4 regions of the Alteromonas sp. ABH4_457 genome follow, and region 3 is predicted to be linked to each of the others. Evidence: predicted binding sites of a transcription regulator. Region 3 holds the regulator's gene; each other region holds the start of a gene.
What was found. Region 3 encodes FliA, which starts transcription of late flagellar genes. Its sites were predicted from a motif close to CTAAAGNTNNNNNNNNNNNNGCCGATA; they were not measured.

Region 1 (4,425 bases), 120 kb from region 3:
AATAGAGGTTTTGGTTCCGGCAAAAACATCCTGTATGCTTTTCTTTTGCTGTCGTTACCTGTGTCGTTCACCAATAAAGGATCTGTTTGTGTTAAAAAACACTTTGCTCTCTTTCACCTTTTCTACACTGTGTTTGAGTACCAGTGCTGCTGCATTCGATATCATTGCTCACAGAGGTGCATCCGGCTATCTTCCCGAGCATACACTGGAAGCTGCAACACTGGCGTTTGCCCAGCAACCGGATTACATCGAACAGGATGTGGTAGCCACTAAAGATGGTGAACTGGTTGTACTTCATGATATTCATCTGGATACAGTAACCAATGTGGCCGCGAAGTTTCCTGACCGCGCCCGTGACGATGGCCGTTGGTATGCGCTGGATTTCACGTTAGCGGAATTGCGCACTCTTCAAGTAAAAGAGCGGGCGGATACCGCTGGAAAACAAGTGTTTGCCAAGCGCTATCATGGCAATAAAGCGCTGTTTACCATTGCTACGTTAGATGAACATATAGAACTCATCAGTGAATTAAACCGCGAATTTAACAGCAACATTGGCTTTTATACTGAAATCAAGTCGCCAGCCTGGCATAAAAAAGAAGGCACAGATATCAGCCAACTTCTGCTTGATACACTGGCGCGCTATGACCTCAATGGCGGGAATGCCAATATTTATGTGCAGTGTTTTGATTTTGCTGAAGTTAAGCGTCTGCGCGACGAGCTGGGTTTTAAAGGCAAGATAGTTTTGTTGCTGGCTGACAACAGCTGGGGTGAGTCTCCCACTGATTACCAGGCACTTCTGACTGAACAGGGCATGCATGATATTGCAAAATATGCTGATGGCATTGGTCCCTGGTTACCACAGTTACTGGACATGAAGGCAATACAGCAAGGTAAGGTTGTCCCTGCTTCCTGGCTGGCAACGGCGAAAAAAGAAGGGCTGATTATTCACCCTTATACATTCAGAATTGATGCACTGCCAACAGGTAAGACAGCAGAACAGATCCTCGGACTGCTAACCGGACCGTTGGCGGTTGATGGTGTTTTTACCGATCAGGTCCCGCCGGTAAAAAGCTTTTTACAACACAGCGGAAAATAACCAGACGTCTACCCCCTGGATAACCGCACTACAACGCGGCGGTTGAGCGCACGGGCGTCACTGTTGTCATTTGGCGAGATGTGACGCTTCTCGCCGTGGCCAGTGACTTCGATACGGGAGGCATCCACACCCATGGCTGTAAAATACTCTTTCACCTGATTAGCACGGCGGACAGATAACTGCTCGTTGCTCCAGCGTCCGCCATAGCTGTCGGTATAACCGTCCAGTAACACCAATTCCAGTCCGCTGTCTTCTTTCAGATATTCCCCAATCATGTTCAGACGCTTTTCTGAGTATTTGGTTAAATCCACACTGTTTTTCTCGTAAGACAGCACGGTGTAGGCAATATCATCAAAACTGTAGGGCAACAGTTGTGACACGCACTTCACGAAGTTGCGGTATACCGGTGTGAAGTTGCTGGCATTCAAGGCAACAGCCACTTTGTCGTATTCGTTGTACCAGTCCTGATAGTAGATAGTCGGCCAGTAGCCCTTTTCCAGTTCACTGAGCATTGTCCAGGCAGCTTGCTCAGGCAGGTCGCCGTTGTACTGGGTTCGCAGGGTCATATCAGCAATGTTTTTAGGTGCTGCGCCGGGCATCCATGAAGGAGGGACTGAATAAACGGCGGCCACGCCAAATTTCTTCGGCAGCAGTTGCATGTCCAGCTCGAATTCCATATTCAGTTGCTTCGACGCTACGCTGGAGAACTCGGCATCGCCGTAACCGGGTACCGCATGAGATAAAGTGCACTGCAGACGGCTTTCATCTTTCAATTGCCAGTCAGAGGATTCCACAGTCGCAGAATACTGGCGCATTGCGCCGTAACCCGGTGCACTTATCAGCAAAAAACACAATAAAGCCTGTCGAAACATAATATGCCCTGAAACTAAGAGAAAAGAGGTGGCTCTTTCTTTATCGCCGCCCTGCGCAAAAAGTTTAGCACAATGGTCAGTATAATCCCCTTCCCTCACAGGTAACAAAGGTAGATACATACGGCGTATCTTGCGATAATCCATTTTTGCTCTGCCCATGCACTTGTTTATTCAGAGGCTTCTTCGATCTATGTCTGAAAACGCGAATTTGTTAAAGCACCGTTTCCGTGGTTATTTTCCTGTCATTATTGATGTGGAAACTGCCGGTTTTAATGCTACAACTGATGCACTGCTGGAAATCGCTGCTGTCACTTTGCGTATGGATGAACAAGGTGATTTGCACCCCGACAAAACCGTGCATCACCATGTCAATCCCTTCGAGGGCGCGAACCTGGAGCCGGCTGCACTGGAGTTTAATGGCATTGATCCTCATTGTCCGCTAAGGGGCGCACTGGATGAAGCCGATGTCATGAAAGACGTATGTAAGCAAATCCGCAAACTGCAGAAAGATGCAGACTGTCAACGCTCAGTGATTGTGGCCCATAATGCCACCTTTGATCAGAGCTTTGTAAATGCCGCGATTGCCCGCAGTAACATTAAGCGCACTCCGTTTCACCCGTTTGTGTCTTTCGACACAACGACACTGGCAGGGTTAGCCGTCGGTCAGACAGTACTGGTAAAGGCATGCCGTGAAGCCGGGATTGCGTTTGATCAGAGTGAAGCACACAGTGCCCTTTACGATGCAGAGCGGACAGCAGAACTGTTTTGCTACATTGTGAACCGCTACAAACATTTAGGTGGCTGGCCAGTCGCGCCAGCGGAATGACCGGTCACAGGAACAACTATCCGGTTTCTATTTGACGTCGCCTCTTTCTTGTTAACAAATTGTAACGTACACTGAGAATAACTGAATCGTTTAAGTCGTGTACGTTATGAAACACCCCGTTGTCCTCTGGACCCTGACCGTCGCCTTCGCCGGTTTTCTTTTCGGATTTGATACCGCTGTTATTTCCGGCGCTGATCAGCCTATTCAGGCTTTATGGCAAACCTCAGATCTGACTCACGGATTGCTGGTCATGTCTTCTGCCCTGTGGGGTACCGTTGCCGGCGCCCTTACCGCCAATATTCCCTGCGATAAATTTGGACGCAAACCAGTACTTGTTGGCATTGGTATTTTGTATGTGGTGTCAGCCATTGGCTCCGCACTGGCAACCGATCCTGTGTTTTTCAGCATTATGCGCTTTATTGGCGGGTTTGGGGTCGGCGTGTCTTCCATTGCGGTGCCCGCCTACATTGCTGAAATTGCACCGGCGCAGAAACGGGGCCGTATGGTAGCCACCTATCAGTTCCAGATTGTGTTTGGTATTCTCATCGCCTTTCTTTCAAATTTTATACTCTCCGCCTGGTTCAGCCTTGACTGGCGATGGATGCTGGGTATAGAAGCCATTCCGGCAATGATTTATCTGTTACTAGTACTTAATGTACCGGAAAGCCCGCGCTGGCTGCTCCTGCACCGGAATGATGAAAAACAGAGCAGGGATATTTTGCTCCGCGCCGGTGAAACTGACCCGGATGCTGTGCTGGCTGCTGTAAAGCGGGATGTTCAGAATCATCGCAGCCCGTCACTGTTCAATGCTGCCTACCGTTTACCGGTGTTGCTGGCTTTTCTGGTAGCGATGTTTAATCAGTTGTCAGGCATTAATTTTGTTATCTACTTTGCACCCAGAATATTCTCACTGGCCGGCCTGGATGCTTCTTCGGCTTTGTTATCCAGCGCCGGTATAGGTCTTGTTAATCTCATATTTACCCTCGCCGGACTGGCACTGATCGATAAAATGGGCAGACGACAATTGCTTTTTGCCGGTTCACTGGGCTATCTGGTGTCTCTGAGTCTGCTCACCTGCGCGTTCTGGTTGCAATGGCAGGGAATACTCGTGGTGGGTCTGATATTTTTATTCATTGCTTCTCATGCCATGGGCCAGGGTGCTGTGATTTGGGTGTTTATTTCGGAGATCTTTCCTAACAGTGTCCGCGCCAAAGGTCAGGCCCTGGGCAGCAGCACTCACTGGGTGTTTGCAGCGTTGATTGCCCTGCTGATGCCCTGGTTGCTGAGCCAGTTTTCAGCATCCGCTCTGTTTGCGTTCTTTACCGTTATGATGGCCTGCCAGCTTATTTGTGTGATTACCTTTTTCCCCGAAACACGGGGAAAGACGCTGGAAGATTTGGGAGATGCGCTTTCCCGCTCACAGCGTTAAATCATAACGCCACTACAGAAATAAAAAAACGCCGCAGGAGCAGTGCTCCGGGCGGCGTTTTCAGGTATTTCAGGCTTTGCTTACAGCTTGTCTGCTTCTTCAGACAGGTATTTAGCAACTCCGGCAGGAGATGCATCCATACCCGATTTACCTTCAGTCCAGCCAGCAGGACATACTTCACCATGCTCTTCGTTGAACGTCA
Region 2 (4,425 bases), on a different contig from region 3:
GGTGGACCATGAATAAACGGAATACACCGGCAAAAAGAATCATACTCAGTACATCGCCGTTCAACCAGCCCAGCAAACCTGTGATCCCGAAGTTTGCGATAAGCACGATAGGCAGGTAATACTTATGTTGCCACATAACCACCGGATCTTTCTGTAAATCCCGGCAGTTGCTGTAATCGTCATAGCGATGAGACTGATATTCTCTCAGCATCCAGCCAATATGGGCGAACCAGAGGCCCTTTTTAGCTGAGTACGGGTCTTTGTCGTTTTGATCCACATGACGGTGATGGATACGGTGATCGGAAGACCAGTGCAGGATACTGTTTTGCAATGCCATTGCACCACCGATGGCGAGAATGACCCGTACAACAATATTGGCGTTATAGGTTTTATGAGACCACAGACGGTGATAGCCGGCAGTAATAGACATACCGGTGAAATAAAATAATACGACAGCCGTCACCACTTCCGTGGTGTCGAATCCCATGGTGACCGCCCAAAGGGGCACTGCCAGTAACGCAATTGCACCGGTAATAATAAATACCAGAACATTGGTCAGGATAATTGGTGGTTTTTTCATGATAACAACTCGGCTTACAACTGTACGCTAATTTATCGTTTTCACCGGGCGCAGGCAAGGGAAAAGCGACATTTTCAGCTTTAAGTATAGTGCAGATTCTGTGAAACTGATGTGCCGTCATCGCCGGGGTAAGGTACAATCGATACCGTTTTACAGGTATCCGGAATGAAAAGAAGGAGTTGGCGGTGAGTCGTCAGGAGCAAAAATTAAAAACCCGCCAGAATATTATCAATGCTGCTTTTGGTTTGCTTGATGAGCAGCGCAGTTTGTCTGCTATCAGTTTACGTGAAGTCTCCCGTGCAGCCGGTATTGCGCCGACTTCTTTTTACCGTCACTTCAAAGATATGGACGAACTCGGTCTGACGCTGGTGGACGAGGCTGGTCTTGCACTCCGTCAACTGATGCGTCAGGCAAGACGCCGTATCGCCAGTGGCGGCGGGGTTATCGATACGTCGGTTGATACCTTCATGGAATTTATTACCGCCAATACTAACGTGTTCAGATTACTGCTCCGTGAACACACCGGCACCTCAACTGCTTACCGGATGGCAGTACTGAGGGAAATTCAGCATTTTATTGAAGAACTGGCTGATTATATTGTTGAAAGTCAGGGGGCAGAGCATCAACTGGCAAGTCTTCAGGCAGAAGCCATGGTCCGGCTTGTATTCAGTGCCGGAGCTGAAGCATTAGAAGTGGATGTGCCGTTGAGGCAGGAAATTGGTCACAGGGTAAAAGCGCAATTGCGTTTTGTACAGTTGGGGGCAAAAGTCTATCGCCCCCGGAAAGTCAAAAGTGAGTAATTAACGGTTTTTCTTAACCAGTTTTACGCCAGCTTCAATGTGGTGCGTAAAAGGGAATTGATCGAACAAGGCAGACGCCACCAGATCGTGGGTTTGCGACAATGTCGCCAGGTTCGCTGCCAGCGTATCGGGATTACAGGAAATATAAATAATTTCCGGATAGTCCTGAATCATCTTCAGTGATTCTTCATCAAGACCGGCTCTTGGCGGGTCAACCAGTACAGTCGTAAAGTTGTATTCTGATAAATCAATGCCGTTAAGGCGGGAAAACTGACGTCCGGTTCTTAATGCTTCTGTAAACTCTTCTGCAGACAGACGAACAATCTCCACATTGTCTATATTGTTCACTTCAATGTTAAATTGCGCAGCGTTAACCGAAGGTTTGGCGATTTCAGTGCCGATGACTTTGCGAAACTGGCTGGCCATAGGCAGTGAAAAATTACCGGCTCCGCAGTACATTTCAAGCAGATCGCCGCTGGTGTTTTCACACACAGACAATGCCCATTCGATCATGCGGCAGTTCACTTTTGCATTCGGCTGGGTAAAGCTGTTTTCGATATGCCTGAATTGATAGGGTCGTCCGTTTACCGGCAGCGATTCGATGATAAAGTCATTGCCCAGAATTTTCTTCTGCTTACGTGCCCGGCCGATAACATTCACTGTGCCGAAGGTGTCTGACAACGTATCTTGCAGTGCCCTGGCAGCCGTTTCCCATTCATCATCCAGCTGACGGTGATACAGAAGGCTTATCACCAGTTCACCTGACAACCCGCTCAGATAATCAATCTGAAATAACTTCTTTCTCAGTACCGGGCTTGAACGAAGTTCTGTCATTAGAATTTGCATAGCGGCATTGATGGTATCGCTTGCCGGCGGGAAGGTGTCAACGCGATACTTTTCTTTCGTCTCGCTGTTGAACATGATGTGATACAAGTCATCGCCATCATGCCATACCCGAAATTCTGCCCGCATGCGGTAGCCGGTTTCTTCAGAGGCAAACACAGACATCTCAGTTTGACCATATTGATCAAGTAGTTGTGACAGTCGCGAGATCTTTTCGTCTAACTGCGCGGTATATTGCTGACTGTGTGTCTGAGTTGTCATGGTAATAGCTTCATCTTGATTGCCGGGCTGCGCATTGTAGTGTCTTAAATTATTTGTGCAAACACTGTTCTGAGATTGCATTAAAATTAAACAATTCGTTAAGTCTGCCGATAACTAATGTGAGGTTAGTGAGGACAACATTATGAACGTGGGTGAAATTAAGGCATTTGTTAGTGAGCAGAAGCCGGCTGTTGCAGAACAGAAGGCACCTGAAGACCCTAACAAAGCAATCAAAAAGCAGTTACAGCAGGATGGACTTCGTCAGGCTGCTGAATTTCAGCAGCGGCAAACCGCAATGGTAAGCGTCAGTAGTTCGCAGACGACCATTGGCCTGAAAGTCTACAGTTCGTCAATGGAGCAACAGGTTACCGTTGACGGACTGCGTGGTAAGTTTGCAAAAGATGATTCGTCAGATAAAGAAAAGGAAACCTCTTTATTTGATTTTGAGGAAGTGGCAAAAAACGTTATGCGCTTTGTCGGTGGTGTGATTCAGGGCGCTGCAAGAGGTGGTGCGGATGAAGAGAAACTCGGTAATCTTTTTTCGCAGGCGAGAGAAGGGGTTTCCCGTGGAATTGCCATGGCAGAAAAAGATCTTGGAGGCCTGATGAATGATGATATCTCAACAGGCATCGACAGGAGCCGCAGTCTCATCGAAAACCGCCTTAATGCACTGGAGTCGGATCTGCTCGGTATTCAGAATGAAGATCAACTTGCTGCAGGCGGTGTTGCGTCAGCTTTGAACGTTAATAGCAGCAACTCAGAATCTGCCAGTCTGACAATTCGTACCAGAGATGGTGATGAAGTGCAGTTGAGCTTTGAGAGTCTGAGGGCTTATCAATATGCCAGCCAGCAAACCGTCGCTTATACGACTGAACAGGGGCAGGGTGGTGAAGGTAATGGTTATCAGAATATCGTTGCAACAGACAGCATTTCTTACTCGTACTTTGATCGTCAGGGGATCAGTTTTTCTCTGAAAGGTGAGCTGGATGAAGGTGAGTTAACGGCCATTGCAGATTTAGTGGATTCCGTTAACGATCTGGCTGACACGTTCTTTGGTGGCGATCTGGATAAGGCGTTTGAGAAAGCGCTGGAACTGGGATTTGATGATCAGGAACTTACGGGTTACGCATTGCAACTGAACAGAACGCAGCAAACGGAAGTTGTGAAAACTTACGGTGCTATTCAGCATTATCGTGACGGTAGCGATTCCGGTTCGCACGGCGATGAAGCGAAGCCTGTTGCACAATATCTGAATAAGATGCTTAACGTCTTTGATTCGGCGAGACAACAACTGGCTTCAGGTGAAGACTTCAACACTCTGATAAATGGCCTGATCAACGAAATGAAGGATGTACAGGTACCGGATTTAGTCACAGCTATAAATCGTTTCCATAGTTTCAATCAGCGTTTACTTGACGCAATGCCGGGCGAGCAACAGAAAACTCAGCCTGTAGAGCCTCCGGCAAGCGAAAGCTGAAAGATACGGGCGGACTATTAAAGTAGTGATGCCCAATTCAATATCCAGATAAAAAAGAACCCCGGCATGCCGGGGTTCTTTAATGTTAGTGTAGTACGACTACTCGGTTTCTCCTTTTTCCCTTGCAGCACGTACTTTCAATGTTCTTTCCAGAAATACTTTATCGTTTAGTTCCGTAATAGCTGAATCTACGTCGCGGGTAATGACTTCGATAAATCCATACCCTTTACGTTTTCCAGTACGACGGTCCTTCATAAGACGAACACTCTGAACTTCGATGTAATCCTTGAAATATTCTTTCACTGCATCTTCGTTCGCTTTATATGGAAGATTACCTACATATAAAGTGGCTGTTTCTCCGGAAGTATCAGAAGTCACATCAGCATTCACTGAAGAGGACGTTGAAGACGAACTCAGCAGAGATGCAAGCCAGGGTGTAACGATACCGCTAATAAGCAAAGACA
Region 3 (4,425 bases):
CGGCGGCTTCCGGTGCAACCGGTACCTCTTCAAAAATCAGCTCAGGTTCTTCTGCTACCGGCACTTCTTCTGCTGGTGCTGCCGTTTCCCCGCCAAAAATATTTTCGCCGGGGGCTTCTGGCTTGCTCAACTTATGCAGAACATCAACAAGATTTGAATCAGCGGCTTCGAGTGGTTCACGGGCTTTTACCCGCTCAAACATTTCCACTACGACGTCTGTCGCTTGCAGAATGACATCCATTAATTCCGGCGTCAGTGTACGCTGGCCATTACGCATTACGTCAAAGACGTTTTCTGCGCCGTGACAAATCTCAACCAGTTCAGTCAGAGATAAGAAACCTGCGCCACCTTTTACCGTGTGATATCCACGGAAAATCGCGTTGAGGAGGTCAGCGTCTTCCGGATTATTCTCCAGGTCAACTAACTGTTCCTGTAATTGTTCCAGGATTTCTCCGGCTTCGACCAGAAAGTCCTGTAATATATCCTCATCAACATCAAACGACATTCATTCGCTCCCCTAAAAACCAAGGCTCGACAGGAGATCATCCACGTCATCCTGGCCTTGTACTACGTCATCCCGCTTCTCAGCGTTCATGATTGGCCCTTCCGCTTCAACAGCGTCCGGCTTGTTCGTGGTGCTCTGTGCTTTAACAGGTGCATCCCGTTCACCGAACACGGTCAGCATGTTCACAAGGCTGTCTTCGACTTCTTTCACCAGGTCAATCACTCTGCGAATAACCTGGCCTGTCAAATCCTGATAACCCTGTGCCATTAATACTTCGGTCAAAAGGCTGTTAAGTTTAGAAGAATCTTTCGACATGTCCTTAAACAGGGCGTCGATATCCATACATAAACTCTTGAATTCACCGAGCTCAATCTGACGGGTCATAAGCTTTTGCCATTCAGGCTCAAGAGTTGTGATCCGGTCTGATAAAGATTCAGCAATGGGCATACAGGACTCTACAGCGTCCATTGTAGTATTAGCCGCTTTTTCAGTTTCTTCAATAACGTAGGTGAGACGCGTTTGCGCATCAGGAATATCATCATTAGCCAGACCAGCAATTCGCTCGTCTAACTGGAAGGTGTTGAGGGCGTCATGAAGTTGACGGGTGAGTTTGCCAACTTCAGCAAAAAGTTCGACAGACTCTTTGGCAGATACAGCTTCAAGCAGGGCGTTGGCGGAATCGTCATCGCCCTGCTCAAGATATGCTACCAGCTGTTTTGCTTCTTCGAGCGAAATAGGGACTTTTTTAGTAGGAGACATCCAGTAATCCTCTTCTCTGGCGGGAGCGGCTGGATCAACCTAAACGCTCAAAAATCTTGTCGAGTTTTTCCTTAAGTGTAGCGGCAGTGAAAGGCTTCACAACATATCCGTTTACACCTGCCTGTGCTGCAGCAACGATTTGCTCTTTTTTCGCTTCAGCTGTCACCATCAATACTGGCAAGTGCTTGAGTTTGTCGTCTGCACGAATAGCGCGTAACAGGTCGATCCCCTGCATACCTGGCATGTTCCAGTCGGTCACGACAAATTCAAAGTCGCCTTGCTGGAGCATGGGGAGGGCCGTACTTCCATCGTCAGCTTCCTGAATATTGGAAAATCCAAGATCTTTAAGCAGGTTCTTTATGATTCGTCTCATAGTAGAGAAGTCGTCTACTACAAGAATTTTCATACTCTTGTCCAAAATAGCCTCCGGTGAGGATTATCAATCGTTATTAATATTAGTATGTTTTATTCTTCTGCCTGCCATGATTGCATTCGGGCTTTTAGTTTTAACATGGCCTGGCTATGAATCTGGCTGACCCTTGACTCACTGACTTCAAGAACTTCACCGATTTCACGTAAATTCAGTTCTTCATCATAGTACAGGGACAGTACAATTGCTTCCCGTTCAGGTAATGTTGTGATGGCATGCGCCAACGCCTTTTGAAACGCCCCCTGCATTAAATCTTCGAGGGGTGAATCATTACCTTTATTCTGTTCTGTGCTGATTACATCTTCTGACACACCCAGGTCTTCAATACCGACAAGTTTACCGGCATTCACCTCGTTAAGCATTTGATGATAATCATTAATACTGACATTTAGCTTAGCAGCAATTTCTGTATCACGCGCGTCTCTGCCAGTTTCTCTTTCAACTTGTGTTATGGCTTCCGTAATAGCACGGCTATTTTTATGCACTGAACGGGGTGTCCAGTCGCCCTTACGGATTTCATCCAGCATAGCACCACGAATACGGATGCCTGCGAAGGTTTCGAAACTGGCCCCTTTCGAGCCGTCGAAATTTCTGGCTGCTTCCAGCAATCCGATCATCCCTGCCTGAATCAGGTCATCCACCAGCACACTGGCAGGCAAACGCGCCATCAGGTGATGGGCAATACGTTTTACAAGGGATGCATGGCGCTCGACCAGCTGCGACTTGTCGGTCTGCTGCTGGTAAGCTGCCGCTTTACTATTCAACGTTGGCTTCCTACTGCTTGCTTCGTCACCAGTTGTTCAATGAAAAATTCCAGGTGACCACCCGGCTGAGCCGGTACCGGCCAGTTAAGCGCTTTGGTGGCTAACTGACTAATCGCGACGGCCGCAGGAGAACCGGGAAATGCATCCACAATAGCGGTTTGCTTTCTGACTGCCCGACGAATATTTTCGTCGAAAGGTACAGTTGCCACCAATTCTAGTGCCACGTCCAGGAATCTGCCTGTCACTTTTGATAACTTGCTGAATAATTCCTGGCCTTCACGGATGTCCCTAACCATGTTTGCCACAATTTTAAAACGGAACACGCCGTGCTCACGGTTTAAAATTTTAATCAATGCGTAGGCATCGGTCAGAGAAGTCGGTTCGTCACAAACCACGACCATGATGTCCTGCGAGGCACGGGAGAAACTCAATACCATATCGGAAATACCGGCAGCGGTATCTACAATCAGCACGTCAATCTGCGACCGCAACTCACTGAAAGCACGGATTAATCCGGCATGTTCTGTGGGCGATAACTCAGTCATTGCCTGAGTACCTGAAGTCGCCGGAGCGATTTTAATACCGTGAGGTCCGGTTACCAGAACATCATCAAGTGTGCATTCACCGGATAATACGTGAGAAAGGTTCTTCTCAACACGCAGACCCAGCATGACGTCAACGTTCGCTAATCCTAAATCGGCATCGAGTACCATGACCCGCTTACCTTGCTTAGCCATAGCAATCGCCGTGTTTAATGTAATGTTGGTTTTACCAACACCACCTTTGCCGCCGGTAACGGCAATAACCTTTATGAGGCGTGATTGATTCATCTTTCGTAAGCTACTCGCTTGATCTTCGATCATACTGCCTGAACTGAATTAACTTCATGATTACGCTTAGTATGATTCAAACCGTACTTTTTATAAAGCTTTGCAGCGGCAGATACGAGAGATTTTGCATCAGCAACTTTAATATCTTCAGGTACCTGCTGCCCGTCGGTCACATAACTAACTGGCAATTGCTGTTCAACAGCAACACTTAAAACCTCACCCAAACTGTAGCATTCATCAACTTTCGTGAAGATACATCCGTCAAGCTTAACGGAATTATACGCTTCAATGATGCGTTGCAATGCAGGATATTGGGTATTTGCCTGCGCAACCAGGTATTTACGGACAGGTTGCATTTGTCCGTGATTAAATTGACCAAGTTGCTTAATTAAACGACTGTCGCGCTGACTGAAACCAGCCGTGTCTATTAATATTAGACGCTTATGGCGTAACTGGAAGAGAAGTTCGGCTAATTCTTCACTGCTTTGCGCCTTCCTTGTGGTACAGCCAATAATTTTGCCATACGTTGCCAGCTGTTCATAAGCGGCAATACGGTAGGTATCGATAGTGATCATAGCCACCTGATCAGCACCGTATTTTTGCGCATAGCGTGCTGCTAATTTAGCAACAGTCGTGGTTTTGCCTGTTCCCGTTGGACCAACAAGAGCAACCACACCGGTTTGGGTCAGGATATCATTACCGGAAACATTAAGGCGATTAGCCAAAAGGTTGAGAAGGTAAATCCATGCTTCCCGCTCGGTGTATTGAGACGGGGTGTAGTGCACCAGTTGCTCAGCCAGTGAAGCACTCAGCCCCATACCGGTTAAACACTGGGTCAGATAGCTGTGCACGGGACGCTGACGCTGCTTTTTAGCATCCATCAAGTCTGCAACCTGATATTGTAGAACGCTGCGTAGAGAAGCCAGTTCCTCTTTTATCGCATCCAGCTCACTGGCCGGAGCACCGGCAGACTGCTGACTTTCCGCCGTTTTAAAGTCGGGATTCATCTGAGATACCGGCGCAGGCTTGTGTTCTTTTGCAGAAAATACATCCGCAAATGAAAACGCCTCTTCGTCATGAGATGCAGCTGGTTGTGGATTGACTCCACGAGTATCTCCGGCGAAGGCAGACGATGTT
Region 4 (4,425 bases), on a different contig from region 3:
TCAGTTCTACTGTGCCAAGGCCGGAAGCAAAATGGCCACTGGTCTGACTAACTGAAGCCAGTAAAAACTGTCGCAACTCATCAGCCAGTTCACGTAGTTTTTCCTGTGGCAGCTTTCTGAGTTCATCCGGCGTCAGTGCCTGTGCCAGAACAGGATAGTGCGTTAATTCTAAACTCATTGTTATCGTTTCATTATGTTGTTTAGCATAAATCAGTATGTCCGTTTTACCATCAGGTCCGTAAACTCAGACAGCAATCCGGTATTGTAGGGCAAACTGTCTAAAGCTTGAAGGGCACTGGCATGAAGACGGTTTAATTCAGCCTTCGCCTGTGCCATTCCCAGTAATGCCGGAAACGTATTTTTGCCAAGTTCAATATCGGAACCCTGCGGTTTACCGGTGACTTCGGCATCACCTTCCACATCCAGAATGTCATCCTGAATTTGAAAGGCCAGCCCCATGTCTCTCGCGTAACCTGTCAGTGCTTCGCGGTGTTCCGGTTTAAGATCATTGCAAAGTACCGTAATCATTTCCGCACAGGCCTGCAGCAATGCGCCGGTTTTAAGGCGATGCAGGCGGGTAAGGGACGCAATGTCTATCGTGGAACCGGTAGCTGCAAGGTCTATCGCCTGACCACCGCACATGCCGGCGTAACCTGAGGCTCTGGCAAGAATGCTGACCAGTTTTGCGCGCTGACCATTGGCAAAGTCGCTCATGGGTGCATCAGCAAGAATACTGAACGCCAGGGTTTGCAAGGCATCTCCGGCAAGGATAGCCGTCGCCTCATCAAACTGAATGTGACAGGTGGGCTTTCCGCGTCGAAGATCGTCATCGTCCATTGCCGGCAGGTCGTCATGGGCCAGAGAATAGGCATGAATGCATTCTATCGCCATGCTCACTGCGGCCTGATCCTGACCGGGAATATCCAGTGTATTACCGATGATATGTACCAGTAACGGACGCATACGCTTGCCACCGGCAAGGAGCGCATATTCCATGGCTGCGCGAAGTTGTGGTGCGTGATCAGGAAGTGCGGCAACGAGGCGCAGCAAGCTTTCGTCAGTGTCGTGCTTAATCTTCTGACGTAAGCTGTCAATATTTGTCATGAATTACCTGTATAACAAGGTGGAGCGGAGCGGTCTCTCCGCCAGATTTTATCAGTCTTCAGAAGGGGTGAAATCAACCAGCGTTTGTTCACCTTGCTCAGCGAGCAATATTTTGACTTTCTGTTCTGCCTGCGCGAGAGCCTGTTGACTCAGACGGGATAATTTTACGCCACGTTCGAATTTTTCTAAAGCTTCATTCAGCGGCAATTCTCCCGATTCCATTTCCGTCACGATGGCTTCAAGTTCAGCCAGTGATGCTTCAAAAGAGGGCGCAGATGGCGTTTTTTCTGTGGTCACGTCGGATACCCGGTGCAGTTTTAATGATAATCGCGCACATTAACCGGGCAGGCACGCGGGGTCAATTGGTTTGTCCTGTTCCTGTGTGGTCAGACGGCGGGTATCTCTCTGGTTTTATTGGTGATACCTAATAATCAGCATTCATCTGGTAATCTTGTATTTTGATTATAGAATTCATAATACCGGCCGATAGAGATAATGGCATCGCGATAAGAGAGTTTTTTGAGGAGCAATAAGTGGATTTAGCAACCGTCATAGGCATGTTAGGTGGTATCGGCTTTATTGTCATGGCCATGATCCTGGGTGGGGATTTGGGCATGTTCGTCGATGTTGCCTCAGTGCTCATTGTATTCTGTGGTTCTATCTTCGTAGTAATGTCTCAGTTTACGCTGGGCCAGTTTTTCGGTGCCGGTAAAGTGGCCGGCAAAGCGTTCATGTTCAAAATCGATCCGCCGGAAGTGCTGATTGAAAAAATCGTTGAAATGGCTGATGCGGCCCGTAAGGGCGGGTTTCTCGCACTGGAAGAAGCCGAAATCGATAATGCCTTTATGCAAAAGGGCGTAGATATGCTGGTAGATGGCCACGACATTGAAGTGGTCAGAGAAACGCTGAAAAAAGATATTCAGATGACCACCGAGCGCCATGAGTTCGGTGGTTCAATTTTTAAAGGTCTGGCCGATGTTGCGCCGGCGATGGGGATGATCGGTACACTGGTTGGTCTGGTTGCCATGTTATCAAATATGGATGATCCTAAATCAATCGGTCCTGCCATGGCGGTAGCACTTTTAACAACACTTTACGGCGCCTTCCTGGCAAACGTTATCTGTTTGCCGATTGCAGCTAAACTGGACAACCGTAAAGAGGAAGAGAAACTGAATCAGTCTCTGGTCCTGGACGGTATCGTTGGTATTGCTGACGGTCAGAACCCGAAAGTCATTGAGGGAATTTTGAAAAACTACATCGCTGCCGGCAAACGTGGCGGCGGGGACGAGGAGTAATCTGCTATGTCAGATGAATGCCCTAAATGTCCCCCTCCCGGCCTGCCGGCGTGGATGGGGACGTTCGCTGACCTGATGTCACTGTTGATGTGCTTCTTCGTTCTGCTGCTGTCTTTCTCGGAAATGGATGTACTGAAATTTAAGCAGATCGCCGGCTCCATGAAGTTTGCCTTCGGCGTGCAGAATAAAATTGAAGTTAAAGACATTCCCAAAGGAACCAGTGTTATCGCGATGGAGTTTCGCCCGGGCCGTCCGGATCCGACGCCTATTGAAACCATTCAGCAGCAAACCATCGATATGACACAGCCAACGCTGGAGTTTCAGGCAGGGGATGAGGACTCATCCGGTGGCCGGCAAACACAGCGCGGGTCCCAGCGTGGTGGTCAGGCTCAGCAAACTGCATCAGACTCCGCGGCTTCATCGTCACAAAGCTCTGATAAAGAGCAGGACAACGAAATGATGAAGAAGGTGGCTGAACAACTGCAAAAAGAAGTGGCGGACGGCTCTATTGAAATGGAGTCTTTGGGTCAGCAACTGACTATCCGGATCAGAGAAAACGGTTCATTTTCCGCAGGTTCAGCATTTTTGCAGCCTCAGTTTAAGCCCGTGTTGAGAAAAATCGGCACCTTACTGGCAGAAATGCCCGGTGAAATAGAAATTTCAGGACACAGTGACGGCCAGCATATTGCCAATGAGCTGTACCGCTCTAACTGGGATTTGTCTGCACAACGCGCTGTGGCCGTGGCGGAAGAGATCCGCAAAGCGCCGGGATTTGATGAGTCACGCATGTCCGTGACCGGTCTGGCTGACACTAAACCTCTGGTTGAAAACGCAGCCACTGCTGACGACCGTGCCCGCAACCGCCGGGTAGAAATTAACATCAATCAGGGCAAACCGTTATTGTCTGAACCTATTTCGGTACTGGAAGAATAGCAGGGCGGGAGAAGGGCGCAGCGCTTAGGCGCTACGCTCCCCGTTGTATTGTGTCTCTGAAGTGAGGTTTTGACAGGACCAGCTGAACTGTCGAGATTGTCCGTTCCAGAAATCCGCCTTCGCAATATTTAAGATAGTAAGTCCACATGCGCATGAAGCGCTCGTCATAACCATCCTGCATCAACGGCTCTTTGGCATTGATGAAAGCCTTGTACCAGTCATCCAGCGTCCTGGCATAATCCAGCCCGATATCCTGTAAATCTCTTACAGATAAATCACTGAAACGTTTGAGGTAGTCGTTGATAACCAGCTGTGAGGGCAGAAACCCGCCCGGGAAAATATATTTCTGAATAAAATCCACACTCTTGCTGTAACTGTCGTAACGACGGTCATCAATGACAATCGACTGCAATAGCATCAAACCATCGGCTTTCAGTAGTGAGGCACATTTATCAAAAAAGTTGCCCAGGTAACGTTTACCTACAGCTTCAATCATCTCGATGGACACCAGTTTGTCATACTGGCCTTCGAGTGTCCGGTAATCCTGTTTTAGCAGGGTGACTCTGTCACCCAGATTTTCTCTTGTTATCCAGGCCGCAGCATAAGCATGTTGCTCTTCAGAGATGGTTGTGGTGGTGACTTTGCAGCCATAGTGCTTTGCTGCATAAACAGCCAGACCGCCCCAGCCGGTGCCGATTTCCATCAGGTGATCCGATGGTTTCAGCTGTAATTTGTCACAGATTGTTTTTAGTTTGTGAGTCTGGGCATCGCTCAGCGAAGCGTTAGGATCCGGATAAATAGCCGAAGAATACATCATGGTCTTATCAAGGAACCGCGTATATAACTTGTTACCCAGGTCATAATGAGCTTCAATATTTTTCTTCGCCTGACTTTCAGTATTACGGCGTAAAAAATGCTGTACCTTCTGGAGAGGGAGCACCAGCAGACGGAATTTCTCTTCCCATTTGTCCAGTACGGGTAAGTTACGGGCGAACACTCTGATCACTGAGGTCAGGTCCGGGCTGGTCCATAATCCGTCAGTGTAAGTTTCTCCGGATGCCACACTGCCGCCAAACAGCAAATGTCGGTAAGC

Region 1: ACXAGR_RS14525 (flagellar protein MotY) is a predicted target of FliA. The motif match lies at 2,010-2,036, and genes of this name have one in related genera.
Region 2: ACXAGR_RS21985 (DUF5610 domain-containing protein) is a predicted target of FliA. The motif match lies at 2,571-2,597, and genes of this name have one in related genera.
Region 4: pomA (flagellar motor protein PomA) is a predicted target of FliA. The motif match lies at 1,567-1,593, and genes of this name have one in related genera.

Annotation. Positions count from the first base shown of each region.
Region 1 covers NZ_JBSWXN010000005.1:390,490-394,914, reverse strand. Annotated here, with positions in the region: gene glpQ (glycerophosphodiester phosphodiesterase) at 83-1,096, shown strand; gene ACXAGR_RS14525 (flagellar protein MotY) at 1,105-1,968, opposite strand; gene rnt (ribonuclease T) at 2,159-2,794, shown strand; gene ACXAGR_RS14515 (sugar porter family MFS transporter) at 2,901-4,223, shown strand; gene ACXAGR_RS14510 (peroxiredoxin) at 4,304-4,425, opposite strand, start outside.
Region 2 covers NZ_JBSWXN010000009.1:611-5,035, reverse strand. Annotated here, with positions in the region: gene ACXAGR_RS22000 (acyl-CoA desaturase) at 1-580, opposite strand, end outside; gene fabR (HTH-type transcriptional repressor FabR) at 766-1,380, shown strand; gene trmA (tRNA (uridine(54)-C5)-methyltransferase TrmA) at 1,381-2,484, opposite strand; gene ACXAGR_RS21985 (DUF5610 domain-containing protein) at 2,627-3,961, shown strand; gene ACXAGR_RS21980 (RNA recognition motif domain-containing protein) at 4,061-4,425, opposite strand, start outside.
Region 3 covers NZ_JBSWXN010000005.1:271,313-275,737, reverse strand. Annotated here, with positions in the region: gene ACXAGR_RS14005 (chemotaxis protein CheA) at 1-505, opposite strand, end outside; gene ACXAGR_RS14000 (protein phosphatase CheZ) at 518-1,264, opposite strand; gene cheY (chemotaxis response regulator CheY) at 1,299-1,682, opposite strand; gene ACXAGR_RS13990 (RNA polymerase sigma factor FliA) at 1,730-2,458, opposite strand; gene ACXAGR_RS13985 (MinD/ParA family protein) at 2,455-3,321, opposite strand; gene flhF (flagellar biosynthesis protein FlhF) at 3,318-4,425, opposite strand, start outside.
Region 4 covers NZ_JBSWXN010000001.1:721,967-726,391, forward strand. Annotated here, with positions in the region: gene dxs (1-deoxy-D-xylulose-5-phosphate synthase) at 1-178, opposite strand, end outside; gene ACXAGR_RS03090 (farnesyl diphosphate synthase) at 211-1,104, opposite strand; gene xseB (exodeoxyribonuclease VII small subunit) at 1,156-1,401, opposite strand; gene pomA (flagellar motor protein PomA) at 1,638-2,399, shown strand; gene ACXAGR_RS03105 (flagellar motor protein MotB) at 2,406-3,332, shown strand; gene ACXAGR_RS03110 (class I SAM-dependent methyltransferase) at 3,364-4,425, opposite strand, start outside.